Regions from separate parts of the Priestia sp. J2 genome, predicted to be linked through region 1. Evidence: riboswitches for the same ligand, from Rfam matches in the RefSeq annotation. Region 1 holds a riboswitch; the other holds the start of a gene.
What was found. A riboswitch is a leader RNA that binds a small molecule or an ion and turns the genes downstream of it on or off. The one in region 1 is predicted to bind glycine.

Region 1 (8,781 bases):
AATTGTGCGTACTATCGTATCTCGAGTAGGATTTGAAACGGGTGAAGTGCAAATTGTTTTAATCACGGCTAAAAAAGAAATTCCGAAAAAAGAGCTGCTGATGAAAGAAATTCAGCGCCGCCTGCCGGAAGTGAAATCGCTCGTACAAAACGTAAACGGCCAAAAAACATCGCTTATCTTTGGAGACGAAACGTTTACGCTCGCTGGAAAATCGGTGATTCAAGAAACGTTAGGTGATATCTCATTCGAACTTTCAGCGCGTGCATTTTTCCAGCTGAATCCTCTTCAAACGGTGAAGCTATACGACGAAGTAAAAAAAGCAGCTGCGCTAACAGGCAGTGAAAAAATCGTAGATGCTTACTGCGGAGTAGGGACAATTGGCTTATGGCTTGCTAAAGATGCCAAAGAAATTCGCGGAATGGACACGATTGAAGAATCCATTGTAGACGCGCGAAAAAATGCCAAAGATCATGGATTTGAACATGCCACGTATGTGACGGGTCCAGCTGAAAAGTGGATGCCGCAGTGGGTGAAAGAAGGATGGAAGCCAGACGTAGTCGTCGTTGACCCGCCGCGAACAGGCTGTGATGACAAGCTTCTAAAAACGATTTTACAAGTAAAGCCAAAGAAAGTGGTTTACGTATCTTGTAATCCATCCACATTAGCGAAAGATGTGCAGCAGCTGTCGAAGGCTTATCATGTGGATTACATTCAGCCTGTGGATATGTTCCCTCATACGGCGCATGTGGAGAATGTAGTGAGTTTGACGTTAAAGAAGTAAATAGATGAAGAGTAAAGGGCAGATTTGGTTCTGCTCTTTTTTTATTTGAATTGGACTCTTGTTGGAAGAAAAAATATTCTAATATATCTAATTTGAATTATTGGAAAGTTATGTTTTAGAAAGCATCGGAGCACCGAAAAGAAGTTTTATTAGTACTTATATTTCAGTAAATGAACTGAAATTTCATTTTTTATAGAGATGATAAACGCCAATCTAGTCTTGAAAACCCACACCCTCAACCACCCCAAGAATACTATAGTAATAAAACTACTAAAAAGTATATACAGAGGGGCAGAGGTCAAATGGACTCAATGTTTTTGAAAGGGCTTACGGGTGAAGTGGTAACGCCGAAAGACCCCATTTATGAGGAAACTCGTCAGGAGTGGAATCGTGCTATTGATAAATTTCCGCTTGTGATTGTGTACTGTGAAAAAAAGCAGGATGTTGTAAATGCAATTCAATGGGCGCGCAAGCATCGTGTAGACATTCGCATTCGATCTGGCGGTCATCATTATGAAGGGTATTCTACGGGTGACTGTGTATTGGTCATTGATATCAGTCGGTTAAACGGGTTGAAATTGGATAGGAAACGGAACATCTTAAAGATGGAGGGAGGAGCAAAGAATACGGAAGTGTATGATTTTATCGGTTCGAATGGATATGTGTTTCCAGGAGGAACGTGTCCGACTGTTGGGGTGTCTGGCTTTACGCTCGGAGGAGGCTGGGGGCTTTCGAGCAGACTTTACGGATTAGGCTGTGACAGCTTGATAGAGCTAGAGTTGGTCAATTATGAAGGAAAGATTATTAAAGCAAACAAATCGTGTAACGCGGATCTTTTTTGGGCATGCCGAGGTGCTGGTGGCGGTAATTTTGGCGTTGTGGCAAGCATGACGTTTCAGCTTCCAAAACCGACGAACAGCTCTGTGACGCTTGTTCGCTTCTTTTATGTAGGTACTACAAGAGAAAAACAGGTACAAGTGATGAATATATGGCAAAGCTGGCTGCCTGAATTGGACAAACGTATGACGCTAGTTGCCAGTTTTTATAATGCAGAAGGAGAAGGATTGGGCATATTTGCGAACGGCTTCTTTTACGGATCTCCAGAAAGAGCTCGAAAGATCTTGCAGCCTTTTGCAGAGGTGGAGGGGTTCCGAGTCGAGCTACAGTCATTATCTTTTCTTGAAGCGGTACAAAAGATAGAAGCAACCTATCCTCCTTCTGAAAAATTTAAGTCAACGGGAAGATTTGTGCAAAGAAGTTATTCAGTTGGCCAGCTTGAAAATCTTGCAGATCTCATACAGCGTCCAGCAGAAGGGTCCGTTTACGCCGCGATTTCTTTTTATGCACTAGGAGGAGAAATTCGCAGTGTTGGTAACAGAGAAACGGCCTTCTTTTACAGAAACGCTAGATATATTCTGGGCTTTCAATCTGTATGGACAGACGATGCGTTTGCACGAGCAAACAGAGAGTGGCTGTATAAGCGATTTCAATATATTAAACGTATTACGAAAGGCTCCTATGTGAATTTCCCTATCAGCAACCTTAGAAACTACGAGTATGAGTATTTTGGAGACAACGCAGAGCGGTTAGAAAGAGTAAATAAAAAGTACGATCCATTTAACGTATTTAGGTTTCCGCAGGGACTCAGGTAGCATGTAGAAAAGGATACTAAGTTGACGATTGAACCTGTTTCATTACCTTCTTTCGAAGAAGGTAAATAAATGAAAGTCATCTTTCTTGTTGACAAAGCATCCAACTGGTATTAGAATAAACAACTATTCGACAGTCATTATCTTGATCGAAAAATTTAATACGTAGAAAGCTATGATTGCTATGGATCACACTATAGCAGGAGCAGCTTCTGGAGAGATCGCGATAGTTTCGCGACGCCGAAGGGTTCACAATCTCAGGCAAAAGGACAGAAGAGTACCGGATATTTATTTGGCATGTTACTAATTGGTAGCATGTACCATAATATTTGTTATTCTTATGACCATGAGATTGGAGCGCATCCAATCTCTTTTTTTATTGGACTTTATTTTGTAGTCCGCACGATCGCATCAAAGGTTTTATTGTTAGGAGGAGTTAGAGTTGGAACAACGAGAATTAAAGAGGGATTTATCCAATCGTCATGTTCAGCTAATCGCGATTGGAGGAACCATTGGGACGGGATTATTTTTAGGTTCTGGTAAAGCCATACAGCTTGCAGGTCCCTCTATCATCTTTGCTTATTTAATTGTGGGTATTGCGCTTTTCTTTGTGATGAGAGCGCTAGGAGAACTACTGCTGTCTAAAGCAGGTTATCAATCGTTAACAGATATTGCTGAAGAGTATCTTGGACCATGGGCTTCATTTGTCACAGGGTGGACGTACTGGTTTTGCTGGATCATGACAGCTATGGCTGATGTGATTGCCGTTGGCGTATATGTGAAATATTGGTTCAATATTCCTCAGTGGATTCCTGCACTTATTTGTGTAATCATTTTATTAGGACTTAACTTATTAACCGTAAAATTATTTGGAGAATTAGAGTTTTGGTTTGCTTTAATAAAGGTTATTACGATTCTTGCGTTAATTGTTATTGGCGTTATTTTACTGGTAATCGGATTTAAAACAGATGCAGGATCCGTTACGGTTCAAAATCTTTGGAATCATGGAGGACTGTTTCCAAACGGTGTTTCAGGTTTCTTACTTTCATTCCAAATGGTTATTTTCGCATACGTCGGGGTTGAATTGGTAGGGGTATCGGCAGCGGAAACATCAAATCCCCAAAAAAATATTCCATCGGCCATTAATAAAATTCCGCTGCGAATCTTATTTTTCTATGTTGGAGCGCTTATCGTCCTTTTATTTATTAACCCGTGGATGGAATTGAATGCAGCAGAAAGCCCATTTGTTAAAACCTTTAGTTTAGTCGGAATTCCGCTTGCTGCTGGAATTATTAATTTTGTTGTATTAACTTCAGCCGCTTCTGCTTGTAATAGCGGAATGTTTTCAACAAGCCGTATCTTATATAACTTAAGTAAAAATGACCAAGGGCCATCTACGTTTGCAAAACTGAACAAAAACCACGTACCAAGCAACGGATTGTTTGTATCTACGCTGGTTATCTCGGCGGGAGCTTTGTTAAGCAAACTGATACCAGATCAAGCTTTTGGCATCGTAACAACCATCAGCGCTATTTGTTTCATTTGGGTGTGGAGTATCATTTTGATTTGCCATCTAAGATATAAAAAAACGCGTCCGCAGCTGCATGCAGCATCAACATTCAAAGCACCGTTAACACCATTTATAAACTATGTTGTGCTAGCGTTGTTTGCAGTGATTCTTATTATTATGCTGTTTTCTGATGCGACGCGCCCAGCCTTATTGTTGACACCCGTTTGGTTTATTCTCTTATTTGGTTTTTACGGGGCTAGAAGGAAGAAGAAATAGTAAATGGGTGACCTCATCATTTCGTGATGGGGTCTTTTTATTGGAAGATAAATAATTGATTTCTACTGTATGAAGAAAATGCAGTAAGCAAAGTTTATATAAGAACCCTAAAAAAGTTTTAGCAGAAAATACAGTGAAAAAGCTCATAGTTTTCTGATAGTAATGTAGAACCAAATGCTTTTCTTCTATGTCTAAAGGTGGAATTCTATCATTTACATGGAAAAGTTTTCATTTTGCAGTACAATGGAGGTAGACTTCATTGAATTAAGGTGAACAAACATGAAATGGTTTAAATCTCATACGTTTTGGAAAATCTTCACGATTAATGTGCTTCTTATTTGTACCGTACTGACGCTAATGTTTATAGTTTCAAGAGTGATGCTGCCTAATATTTCTCAAGATCAATATCGACAGGTAACTGATAAAACCGTCAAGAGAATGAAAGAGCAAATTAACATCGTTATTAAAGATATTTGGAGCTTGGGCGACGAGGTACAGCAAGATCCTATTTTTTTATCAGATGATGAACAAGAGATAGACAAAGAACTGCAGAAAATAGTTAATATTTCACCGTATATCGATAGCGGAACCATTTTTAATACAAAAGGGTATGTGGAGCATTATTACCCAGATGATTTAAAGAGTATGAAGCACGTGAACTTAAGTAAAAGAAAATATTTTCAAGAAGCGCTGCGAACTAAAAAAATATATTTAAGCGATGTCGTTTCAGCAGACACAAAGCATTACATTGTGGTGATGGCAATTCCTATTTTGGATGAGCAGCAAAATGTAAAAAAAGTTATAAATTTAGCGCTGCGCATTGAAGAAAATAAAAGCTTTCAATCCATTTTTCAAACGTTCGATATAGGAGAGAACGGCTATACGTTTATTGTAGACCGCAATGGTAGAATTATTTCACACCCTGAGAAACAGAGAATCGGTGAAAATGCCAGGGAAAATGAAATCGTTCAGGAAACGATGAATCATAAATCAGGATATCAGCGCGTTGTGAACACCGAAGGTAAGTACTTCTTTGCGTCATTTGAATATATTCCTGTTTTGGATTGGGGAATTGTCGCTGAATTACCCGTTGAAGAAATTTACAGGCCTTATGAAACGTTTGAAAAAACGCTTTGGACCGTTTCAGGTATTACAATTTTACTGCTTTCTTTTTTTACTGCGTTATATGCAAGGCAAATTGTGAATCCTATTCGTAAACTATATGAATTGGCGGGACAAGTAGCGCGCGGGAATTTTAATCAAAAAATTCCGGAACGAGAAATTGAGCGGGGGGAAATCGGTACTTTATCTAAACAGTTTAATGAAATGATTAGCTATATACGCCATTCTAAAGCAAATTTACAGCAAAAAGAAAATCAGCTGCAGGAACAAAAAACGTTTTTAAGACAAGTCATTGACATTAATCCAAGCTATATTTATGCCATTAATCAAAAAAGGGAGTTCATTCTTGTTAATGAATCTTTTGCGATGCTGCTAGGTGAAAAATCTGATGACTTGATTGGACAACCAATTGATAAATATCAATTCAACCTTCAATCAGATCTTTTATATAAAGGGACGTTTTCAAACTGTACGCAAAAAGGGATGGTATTAGAAGAACAGTTTAAAGATTCGAAAGGAAACCGGCGCTGGGTCGAAACAGCAAAACTTCCTATTATGAATGAAAAACAGGAAGTGATTCAAATGCTGTGCGTATCGACAGATATTACGGAGCGTAAAAAAGCAGAAGAGAAGCTTAGAACTTCTGAGAAGCTTGCCGTTGTAGGAGAACTTGCAGCTGGAGTTGCTCACGAGATCAAAAATCCTTTGACTTCTTTAAAAGGTTTTGTTCACTTATTAAAAGAACAAAATCCCAAAGATGCTTTGTATATAGATATCATGGAAACTGAATTAGAACGAATGAATGGAATCGTAGAAGAATTTTTGATGTTAGGAAAACCTCAGGTTATGAATGTTGAACCCTTGAATATGCAAGCGCTTGTTCAAGAAGTGTGCTCGCTTCTTGAACCTGAAGCAGTAGAAAAAAAGGTAGCTTTCATATTTGAAAGGGATGAGCAATTACCGCAGGTATATGGAGATAAAAATCAGTTAAAACAAGTATTTATTAATATTATTAAAAACTCTATCGAAGCAATGCCTGAAGGAGGGGGTATTCATATTACGATTAAAGCAAAAGAAAACCACCTTTGGCTGCAGCTTGCTGATGAAGGGCAAGGTATTCCTCCTGAACGGTTAGCGAAGATAGGTGAGCCTTTTTATAGTACAAAAGAAAAAGGTACAGGTTTAGGGCTGATGGTCAGCTATCGGATTATTAAAGCTCATCATGCGCAGATGACATTTTCTAGTCAGTTAAATCAAGGAACAAGTGTGGATATATTGTTTCCAATCATAAAAAAGTAGGGGAAGTTCCCCTACTTTTTATTATTATACTTATAATATATCAAAAGCTTTCATGTTACTAAAACAAACGAAAGTGCTAAAGAAGATATCCACAGGTTAACAAGGAGTTAACTGCTGAATTGTATAGGATATTCACAACTTTATCCACATTATTCACATTTTTTCAGAAAATTTACATAAAAATTACCCACTGTCATTTCAAGTTATGAAAGCGGTAATATACATATCTGATAAAGTTATGCACATTATCCACATAATTGTGGGTAAACTTTGTGGATATAGTAAAGTATTAAAAAATCGTAAATCATACGTATGAAATCTTCGCGTTATTATCTTTACATAATATAAAACGTCCTTCCGATACACAGTGTACAGAAAGGACGTTGGGATGATCAAGCGTTGGATAGAGATATTTTGCCTCACTTATTTTTTCGTGTAGCCGCCTGCACGGTCTGCTTTTTTAAACTCGCGGCCGTAATAGATTTCTTGAGCGCTACTTAACGTATTTTTTGCGTTTTCTTTTCGTTTTTTTTCAGACATAAAAAAACCTCCAATTAACGTTTTTCGATCATGCTACTTATTTTTTCCAGAATCTCTCGTTTTTAATCATAAAAAAAGCTCTCCGTGTAACGGAGAGACTCTTACGCTTCTTTAAGCTGGTGATCTTCTTGAACGTCTTGTTCGTGACGCAGGTAGTATAATGTATACAAGTCTTTTGGAATTTCGTATAAATCATATACGTCTTCATGTTGATTAATTTCATCGTATAAAGCTTTGTGTGTTTCATTCGCAAGTACTGCATAAGGCAGTTTTTCGGCAGCCTTAATAGACCTGATGTTGATTTTGCGGATTCGCATAAAAATTCGCTCTATATTTAACTCAAAGAACAGTTCATTAAAGAACGCTTCTTTTGCAATTTGATTATATCCTTTTCCATGAAACGGTTTGCCAAGCCAAGTGCCTAAAAAACCAGCTTGATCCTGTACATCAAATAAATTAATGGTGCCGATAGGGTTACCCCATTCATCTAAAATCGTGCGAGAAATAATTTCTCCATGATCTTCTGCTTCCATCGTTTGTTTAGTCACAAATAAAAATTCTTCATAGGAATGGGCTTTATGACGAACAAAAGGGAAGACATCAGGATGTACCATGAGTTCGTATAGAGATTGACAGTCATTTAGGTCACGTTTTTTTAACATAACTTTTCCCTCCTGATCGAGGGTATATACAGACTCCAATCAAGTCCCCACCCTCGAAATTTTTTAATAATTAAAAAAATTTCGGGGTGGGAATCGAACCCACTAGAACCAGTTACCTGGTGGCGCACCATTTGCCTTCCCATTACAAGTCAACAAACATAAAAAGTCAACGTGTGATGTTTATGCTTTTGTGAAATTCACATGCTTCTAAACGTATCATACTAAAAAAAATAAAAAAAGAAAATAGGTAAAATGTTAATTTTTTTTAAATAATATTTTACCATCTATCATGGTGAAAATAGGCTTTGCTAAGTAGTGAAAGGGATGATGGCTCCATAGCACTAAATCAGCGTCTTTTCCTGCTTCGATACTGCCGATTCGATGATCAATACGGAGATTCCGAGCAGCAGTAATCGTGATGCCTTCTAATGCTTTTTGCTCTTCGAGTCCTTCACGTACGGCAATGGATGCGCAAATATTTAAATACTGAATAGGCGTATAAGGATGGTCCGTTGTAATGGAAACTTCTACTCCTTCATTGCAAAGAGCTTGATAGGTTTTCCACGTTTTATTCTTAAGTTCAACCTTTGAGCGGCGTGTTAAAGTTGGACCTACGCTTACTTTTAAATTTCTTCCACCCAGCTCTTTAGCAATTAAATGGCCTTCTGTACAGTGCTCAATACGGACGTCTAAATGAAATTCATCTGCTAAGCGAAGAGCTGATAGAATATCATCGGCTCTATGAGCATGAATCCGAACTGGAATTTCTCTATTCAGTGCTTGAGTGAGAGGTTTGATGCGCAAATCATCTTTGTTGTCACTGCTTGCTGCGTGATAAAATGCTTCTCGCAGCATCCCCATAATACCCATTCGCGTAATCGATTCTTTATTGCCGTGGCTGTGAATTCGTTTTGGATTTTCTCCTAGCGCAATCTTAAGTCC
Region 2 (8,781 bases), 1.2 Mb from region 1:
ATTAGCTAGAAAGTAACGCTTTAAAAATTGATGAATGTCAGTTTGCTGCATGCTGATCCTCCTCGCTGTCTTCGTATTGAATAATAGACGTCAAGTTCTCCATTTTGATTTTTATTTCTCCTTCACTCCGTGAATGAAATAAAATATCCTGAATATGCTCTTCGATATTTTTTAAATCAAGCTTTGTTAAAATATCATCTAACTCTCCAACAACTCGTTCAAAAAGGTTTATTTTTTCGTATAACAATTTTAAAATATGTTCTTCGACCGTATGTTGAATGGCTAAATTGTAAATGTGAACATCATGTTTTTGACCTAAACGATGGACCCTTCCAATCCGCTGTTCTAGACGCATTGGATTCCACGGTAGATCATAGTTAATGATATGATGACAAAACTGAAGGTTGATTCCTTCTCCGCCCGCTTCAGTGGCAATAAATACTTGCGCGTGGCTTTCAAAAAGCTGCTTCATCCAGTCTTTTTTACCTCGCTTAAATCCGCCTCTAAACGGTACAGAGGTAATTCCATGCTGTTTTAAATACCACTGTAAATACAGTTGAGTTGCTCTGTACTCAGTGAAAATAATGACTTTGTCATCAATTTTTTGAACGAGCTCTAGCACTTTTTCTGCTTTTGCATTTTGCGGTACTTGCTGAAGTAGTTCCATTAACGGAGTAATCATATGTTCCGTTAATGCGCTGTTTTGATCTTCCTGACGTTCCAGCATGTTTTTTAATGTCATATATACCGCTTCGCGGCTGCTGCAGGCCTCTCGCTGCAGAGTTAAAATTGAAAAAGCGCTTGAAGGGTGCAGTCCGTTTCCTTTAAAAGACGTAATCGCATCGTATAGCTCGCGTTCTTTTGGCGAGAATTCAACAGGAATGGTTTGAACAATTCGCTTCGTCCATTCGATACCCGTATCGTGGCGGCGATTTCGAATCATAACTTTGTTAACAAGCTCTTTTAAGTGTTCATCGTTTTGCAAAGAACGTTTTTTAGCGGAAAATAATTCTTCGAAATAGTCTTTATTGCCGAGATGGCCAGGCTTTAAAAGAGAGACTAAGTTAAAAATTTCTTCAATTCGATTTTGAATCGGTGTTGCGGTTAGCAACAGACAAAATTTCTTTTTTAGACTTTGCACAAATTCATAGTTTTTTGTTTTGTTGTTTTTAAGTTTATGAGCTTCATCAATGATGATGAGGTCGTAGTCTTGTTCTAGCACAATTTCTCGATGAGGAGAACGTTTTGCTGTATCAATTGAAGACACAACGATGTCACACTGATCCCACACATATGATTTTCTTTGAGGGACCGCGGGAATATAAAATTTTTGATTCAATTCCATAGCCCACTGTGAAACAAGCGAAGCTGGAACTAAAATGAGAACTTTTTTAACAAGCCCGCGAATCATATATTCCTTCAAAATTAACCCTGCTTCAATCGTTTTCCCTAGTCCTACTTCATCTGCTAAAATGGCTTTCCCATTCATTGTTTCGACTACTTGTTTGGCTACTTCGAGCTGATGAGGAAGCGGCGTTAAATCGGCTAGATGTTTTGGGCTTTGTAGTCCTTCAAATTCTGAGATAAGCGTTTGGTCTTCTATTTCATAGGCAAGTTTATACAAATCCCATGCAGACCAAGGGCCGTCTTGCTCCAATTTAGTTGAGAAGGCTGCTTCCCATGTTTCATCGATGTTTAATTTCACTTTCATGATAAAAATGCTCCTTTGTAAAAAATTTTTATTGAACAAATGATAAGAATCAGGTAGGATAAAAATATATTTAGAAAATTTGAAAAAGAAAATAGATTAGCACTTTACAAATGATTGTGTGAATAAAGATAGATACATCTTTCAGTAGTATGCCCAACTTTACCAACTTTATAGAAGCGAATGACGACACGGGGAGAGACTACTTGAATGTAGCGCCGAAGGAGCAAGCAATAAAATTGTGAATCTCTCAGGCAAAAAGACTCTTGTTTGACGCAGCTCTGGAGAGTGTCTATGCGTTTATAGACCACCCACGAGGCAAACCTATTCGTTTATAGGTAAACTTTCAGGTGAAAAGGACAGAGACTTCCTACTAAATACAGTAGGGGGTTTTCTGTCCTTTTTTGTTTGGATACATAGTGATCCCCACACTATTTGAAAACTCCCCGTTATGAAAAGTTTCACGTGAAAAAGAGGAGGACATAAATATGACAACAGAATTACACAAAACGCCGCTTTATGATATCTATCAAAAATATGGTGCCAAAACAATTGATTTTGGAGGATGGGCTCTTCCCGTTCAATTTTCTTCTATTAAAGAAGAGCATGAAGCTGTACGTACAAAGGCAGGTCTTTTTGATGTCTCTCATATGGGAGAAATTCTTGTAACAGGAGCTGATAGCTTAGCTTTTCTTCAGCACACGATGACAAATGACGTTTCTACCCTTGTAGATGGAAAAGCACAGTATACAGCTATGTGTTATGAAGACGGAGGCACGGTAGATGATTTGCTGATTTATAAAAAAGCAGATCAAGAGTATTTGCTAGTCGTAAACGCTGCTAATATTCAAAAAGACTATGAGTGGCTAGTGTCTCACAAACAAGGAGATGTAACGCTCGTTAATCAATCTGATGAAACTGCGCAGCTAGCTTTACAAGGTCCTTTAGCAGAAAAAGTTTTACAAACTTTAACGAACGAAAATTTATCTTCCTTAAAGCCATTTACATTTGCTGATGATGTAGAAGTAGCGAATGTAAAAGCTCTCGTTTCACGTACTGGATATACCGGAGAAGATGGCTTTGAAATTTATTGTTCTTCAGCTGACGCCTCTCACTTGTGGACGGCTATTTTAGAAGCAGGCAGTGACGAAGGTGTGTTGCCCTGCGGGTTAGGAGCTCGCGATACGCTTCGTTTTGAAGCTACTTTGGCTTTATATGGCCAGGAGCTTTCAAAAGATATTACGCCCATTGAAGCTCGAATTGGATTTGCAGTGAAAACGAGCAAAGACAGCTTTATTGGAAAAGAAGTGTTAAAAGAACAGCGTGAAAGCGGAGCGTCCCGTAAGTTAGTGGGAATTGAGATGATTGATAAAGGTATACCACGACACGGTTACGAAGTATTTGCAGGTGAAGAACAAATTGGATTTGTGACAACAGGAACACAGTCACCTACACTAAAGAAAAACATCGGTTTAGCGCTATTATCAGCAGAATATTCAGAGCTTGGTCAAGAAGTGGAAGTGCAGGTTCGAAAAAAACGCTTAAAAGCAAAAGTGGTTTCAACACCTTTTTATAAACGTTCAAAGTAAGCTTTGGGGAGGAATTTAACATGTTACATCGCTATTTACCAATGACAGAACAAGATCAGCAGCAAATGTTAGCAGCAATTGGTGTTTCATCTGTTGATGATTTATTTTCAGATATTCCGCAGCGCGTTCGTTTTCAAGGAGAATACAATATTAAAAAAGCGGCTTCAGAGCCTCAGCTGTTAAAAGAATTAAATAATATGGCTGCTAAAAATGCTCATTTAAAAGACTATGCTTCTTTTTTAGGAGCAGGAGTTTATGATCATTACATGCCGGTTATTGTTGATCATGTTATTTCTCGTTCGGAATTTTATACGGCCTATACTCCGTATCAACCAGAAATTTCTCAAGGAGAACTTCAGGCCATCTTTGAATTCCAAACAATGATTTGTGAGTTAACGGGGATGGACGTGGCCAATTCTTCTATGTATGACGGAGGAACTGCTTTAGCAGAAGCCGCTATGCTCAGTGCGGGTCAAACAAAAAAGAAAAAAGTACTTGTCTCTGCGGCTGTTCACCCTGAATCAAAAGATGTGTTAAAAACGTATGCGAAGGGTCAATACATTGAAGTGGTAGAAATCCCTGCAGCAGACGGAGTAACAGATATGATTGCATTGGAAAAAGAGATGGGGAGTGACGTGGCAGCTGTTATTGTCCAATACCCAAATTTCTATGGGCAAATCGAGCCGTTAAAAGAAATTGAAGAAATGACTCATCAAGAAAAATGCATGTTTGTGGTTTCAAGTAATCCTTTATCATTAGGTTTACTTACGCCTCCTGGAGAATTCGGAGCGGACATCGTCATTGGAGATGCACAGCCATTTGGTATTCCAAGTCAATTTGGAGGCCCCCACTGCGGATACTTTGCAACTACGTCTAAGCTTATGCGAAAAATCCCAGGACGATTAGTAGGGCAAACGGTAGATGAAAACGGTAAGCGAGGGTTTGTTTTAACCCTTCAAGCACGTGAACAGCATATACGCCGCGATAAAGCGACGTCTAACATTTGTTCAAATCAAGCGTTAAATGCTTTAGCGGCATCAGTTGCAATGACAGCTTTAGGCAAGCAAGGTGTAAAAGAAATGGCGCTGCAAAACTTATCAAAAACGCATTATGCATATGAAGCGTTAAAGGCAAAAGGGGTAAATGTAGCATATGAAGGACCGTTTTTTAATGAATTAGTCGTGAAGCTTCCTGTTTCGGTAACAGAAGCAAACAGTCAGTTATTAGCTTCAAAAATAATTGGCGGTTATGATCTTAGCCGTGATAACCAAGAGCTTGAAAATCACATGCTGCTTGCTTTTACAGAGCTCCGTACAAAAGAGGAAATTGACCAACTTGTAAATGAATTGGGGGATCTTCATGCTTAATCAAAATCAATCACTTATTTTTGAAAGCAGTAAAGAAGGGCGAATCGGCTATTCATTGCCGGAGTTAGATGTTCCGCAAGTAAATGCTGAAGAGCTGCTTGGAAAAGCGTATGTCCGTACCGAAGCTCCTGAGCTTCCTGAAGTATCAGAACTCGATATTATGCGTCATTACACCGCGCTTTCAAAACGAAATCATGGAGTGGACTCAGGGTTTTATCCGCTTGGTTCATGTACGATGAAATATAATCCAAAAGTGAATGAACAAGCAGCACGCATTGCTGGGTTAGCGCATATTCATCCGCTTCAAGATGAGCAAACGGTTCAAGGTGCTCTCGAACTTTTATATGATTTACAAGAGCATTTAACAGAAATTACGGGAATGGATGAAGTAACACTTCAGCCAGCAGCGGGTGCTCATGGCGAGTGGACCGGGCTTATGATGATTCGTGCCTATCATGAAGCAAATGGTGAGACGCAGCGAACAAAAGTCATTGTTCCAGACTCAGCTCACGGAACGAACCCTGCTTCGGCAACAGTTGCGGGATTTGAAACGGTAACGGTAAAATCAAATGAACATGGTTTAGTGGACTTAGAGGATTTACGCCGCGTAGTGGGAGAAGATACAGCCGCTTTAATGTTAACAAACCCAAATACGCTAGGGTTATTTGAAGAAGATATTTTAGAAATGGCTGAAATTGTTCACGCAGCAGGTGGAAAACTTTATTATGATGGTGCAAATTTAAACGCAGTATTAAGCAAAGCTCGTCCTGGAGATATGGGATTTGACGTTGTTCATTTAAATCTTCATAAAACCTTTACAGGTCCTCATGGAGGCGGCGGTCCTGGTTCTGGTCCGGTAGGGGTAAAAGCAGATTTAATTCCGTATCTGCCTAAACCAGTGCTTGTGAAAACAGAACAAGGCTATCACTTTGACTATAACCGTCCTCAGTCAATTGGACGCGTAAAGCCGTTTTACGGCAACTTCGGTATCAACGTTCGCGCTTATACGTATATTCGTTCAATGGGTCCAGACGGCTTAAAAGCCGTAACGGAAAACGCTGTGCTAAATGCCAACTATATGATGCGTCGTTTAGCAGAACACTATGAGCTGCCGTTTGACCGTCACTGTAAGCACGAATTTGTTTTATCAGGAAAACGTCAGAAAAAGCTTGGTGTGCGCACATTGGATATCGCGAAACGACTGCTTGATTTTGGCTATCATCCGCCGACTATCTACTTCCCTCTTATCGTAGAAGAGTGCATGATGATCGAACCAACGGAAACGGAGTCGAAAGAAACGCTAGATGCGTTTATCGATGCGATGATTCAAATTGCAAAAGAAGCAGAAGAGACGCCTGAACTCGTACAGGAAGCTCCGCATACAACGGTTGTGAAGCGCCTTGACGAAACGCTGGCAGCGAGAAAACCAGTTCTTCGCTATCAGAAAGAACAGGCTGTTCAAAACGTCTAACAAAAAACCTCGCCCAAAGGCGAGGTTTTTCTATATACATACCATTATTTTTTCTTTTTTACTTTACCGTTCCACATTTTGAAGCCGCCTTTTAAATCATAGATTTCTTGAACACCGTGGCGACGAAGCATTTGTGCTGCACGTCCTGTGCGCATTCCGCTTTGACAATAGATGTACACAGGCTGATCTGGACGAAATTCTTTAATGCGCATACGGAACTGTGAAAGAGGAATATTTCGTGCGCCTAAAATATGTCCGTTTTCGAATTCATTCGGTTCGCGAATATCAACTAGCTGTGCCTTGCGGTAGCCGCTGCGGAATTCTTCTTCAGTTAACGTTTTCATAATGCGACGTTGGATAAAGAACATAACGACAGAGTATATGATGATTACTCCAAGTAAAATGAGTACTGCTGTAATTGGTGACATGCTGATTCTTCCTTTCTTCGACAAAATCCATACTCTTATTATATAAGTGAATGAAATTAGAAGTAAAGCGATTTTGCCTTGAATCTAGCGGATTTCTTCCCCAAAATGAAAAAACTACCACATTTGAATTCGCAGTTTTATGTTGCTCTTTGCTTTTCCTTAGCTCAATCTTTTGGTAGACTAAAAAACGGATTTATTTTTATATTACATATAGCTGAGGATGAGGTAGATGAAAGCAAAGTGGAGATTTATTGATTCCAACAACCGTTCGCCTTATTACAATATGGCGTTAGATGAAGCGTTATTAGAATGGCATAGTAAAGGAGAAATTCCACCTACGATTCGTTTTTACGGATGGAACCCTCCAACGCTGTCAATCGGTTATTTTCAAAAAGCTGAAAAAGAAATTAACTTTGATAAAGTAAAAGAATTAGGATTAGGCTTTGTGAGACGTCCAACGGGCGGCAGGGGCGTGCTTCATGATGAAGAGCTTACTTACAGCGTCATTGTATCTGAAGAGTATCCTAATATGCCTAAGACAGTTACAGAGGCATATCGCGTCATCTCTGAAGGTTTACTGGAAGGATTTCGTTCGTTAGGGCTCGAGGCTTATTTTGCTATTCCTCGTTCAGAAGAAGAAAAAAATAGCTTAAAAAACCCTCGTTCGTCCGTGTGCTTTGATGCTCCTTCTTGGTATGAACTTGTTGTAGAGGGCCGCAAAATTGCTGGAAGTGCCCAAACTAGACAAAAAGGAGTTATTCTACAGCACGGCTCTATTCTGTTAGAGATTGATGAAGATAAATTATTCAGCGTGTTTAATTATCCAAATGACCGCGTGAAAGAAAGAATGCAGCGCGCATTTCGTTCTAAAGCGGTAGCCATCAATGCAATTGCGGGCCGCAAAATTTCTATCGAAGAAGCAAAAGAAGCGTTTTATAAAGGATTTGCTTCTGCTCTTGATATCGATTTAGAACCGTATACACTATCTGAAGAAGAGGAAGCATATGTAGAAGAACTAGCGCGCACAAAGTACGGATCGGATGAATGGAACTTTAAGCGCTAAACGAATGCGGATGGTAAATAGATAAAAGTGCAACTTCTTATAAGTTGCACTTTTTATTGGAATTTTTAGAAACAATGCTTGGCTAATAGAATACATAGGGAAGAAAAGTCAAACACTTTTTTTACGAAAAAAAAAATATTTCACTTGACACCCTTCTATATGTAGATGTTTGGAGAAGTGTCAAATACTATATATTGAATTCGTCCAAGCCGTGTGGTAAGTTATTGATAGTTGATTGAAAAACTCTATTTCCTTTAAAAGGAAATAGAGTTAATAAATTTATAGATGTTCGATAGGTAAGGAGTTGTGAGAATGACTGTTTTGTTAAATCAAAAAGTGAATATGAATGTTGAAAAGCTCAATTCAGATATTGAACGCTTTCCGCAAGTACATCCGATTACACCGGATATGAAGTTAACTCATAAAGGTGTTTCAAGATTGGTAATGTTAGACCGCTATGCGTTTAAAGATACGGAAAAATTAACGTTATCAGAAGGAGATTTTGTTGTTCTAACTGTAAAGGAAGACCCAAAATTTCCAGCACGAGGACTTGGCTATGTGGAAAGCATTAATTTTGAGCAAAAAACCGCTGTTGTCAAGGTAGAAGATGAGTTTAGAGGAGCTTTATCACCTGAAGAAGCAGAAAATGGGTTAATTACTCGTTCTTTAGATGTCATTGAAAAACCTCTAGAGGTCTTCTATGAGCAAATTGCAAAACGTAATGCAACAGGCTTAGCTTCTGTGGAAAAAACAGAAGAAAAGCGCAAAGAGTGGTTTGAAAAGTTCTATCAAGAGCTTGTTCAGCTAAACTTTGTACCCGCTGGCCGCGTTCTTTACGGTGCAGGTGCTGACACGGACGTAACTTACTTTAACTGTTACGTAATGCCTTATGTAAAAGATTCACGTGAAGGTATTTCAGAACACCGCAAACAAGTAATGGAAATCATGAGCCGCGGAGGCGGTGTTGGAACGAATGGTTCAACTCTTCGCCCGCGCAACACGCTGGCTCGCGGTGTAAACGGCAAATCATCTGGTTCAGTTTCATGGTTAGATGATATTGCTAAACTGACGCATCTTGTTGAGCAAGGTGGGTCACGTCGTTAACAAACCGGCGACGTAATCTCGTGAATTGCTGGAACACCCTTAGAGCTTTCT

Region 2: another riboswitch for glycine. It lies ahead of gcvT (glycine cleavage system aminomethyltransferase GcvT); the one in region 1 lies ahead of LJY09_RS01985 (amino acid permease).

What each region holds. Positions count from the first base shown of each region.
Region 1 covers NZ_CP086208.1:372,987-381,767, forward strand. Annotated here, with positions in the region: gene rlmD (23S rRNA (uracil(1939)-C(5))-methyltransferase RlmD) at 1-781, shown strand, start outside; gene LJY09_RS01980 (FAD-binding oxidoreductase) at 1,084-2,433, shown strand; glycine riboswitch at 2,633-2,713, shown strand; gene LJY09_RS01985 (amino acid permease) at 2,873-4,216, shown strand; gene LJY09_RS01990 (PAS domain-containing sensor histidine kinase) at 4,496-6,637, shown strand; gene LJY09_RS01995 (YfhE family protein) at 7,061-7,177, opposite strand; gene LJY09_RS02000 (GNAT family N-acetyltransferase) at 7,279-7,839, opposite strand; gene LJY09_RS02005 (amidohydrolase) at 8,095-8,781, opposite strand, start outside.
Region 2 covers NZ_CP086208.1:4,281,298-4,290,078, reverse strand. Annotated here, with positions in the region: gene LJY09_RS22185 (YqhG family protein) at 1-51, opposite strand, end outside; gene LJY09_RS22180 (DEAD/DEAH box helicase) at 38-1,711, opposite strand; glycine riboswitch at 1,892-1,984, shown strand; gene gcvT (glycine cleavage system aminomethyltransferase GcvT) at 2,197-3,297, shown strand; gene gcvPA (aminomethyl-transferring glycine dehydrogenase subunit GcvPA) at 3,318-4,664, shown strand; gene gcvPB (aminomethyl-transferring glycine dehydrogenase subunit GcvPB) at 4,657-6,135, shown strand; gene LJY09_RS22160 (rhodanese-like domain-containing protein) at 6,180-6,563, opposite strand; gene LJY09_RS22155 (lipoate--protein ligase family protein) at 6,793-7,626, shown strand; partial or broken gene LJY09_RS22150 (ribonucleotide reductase N-terminal alpha domain-containing protein) at 7,939-8,727, shown strand.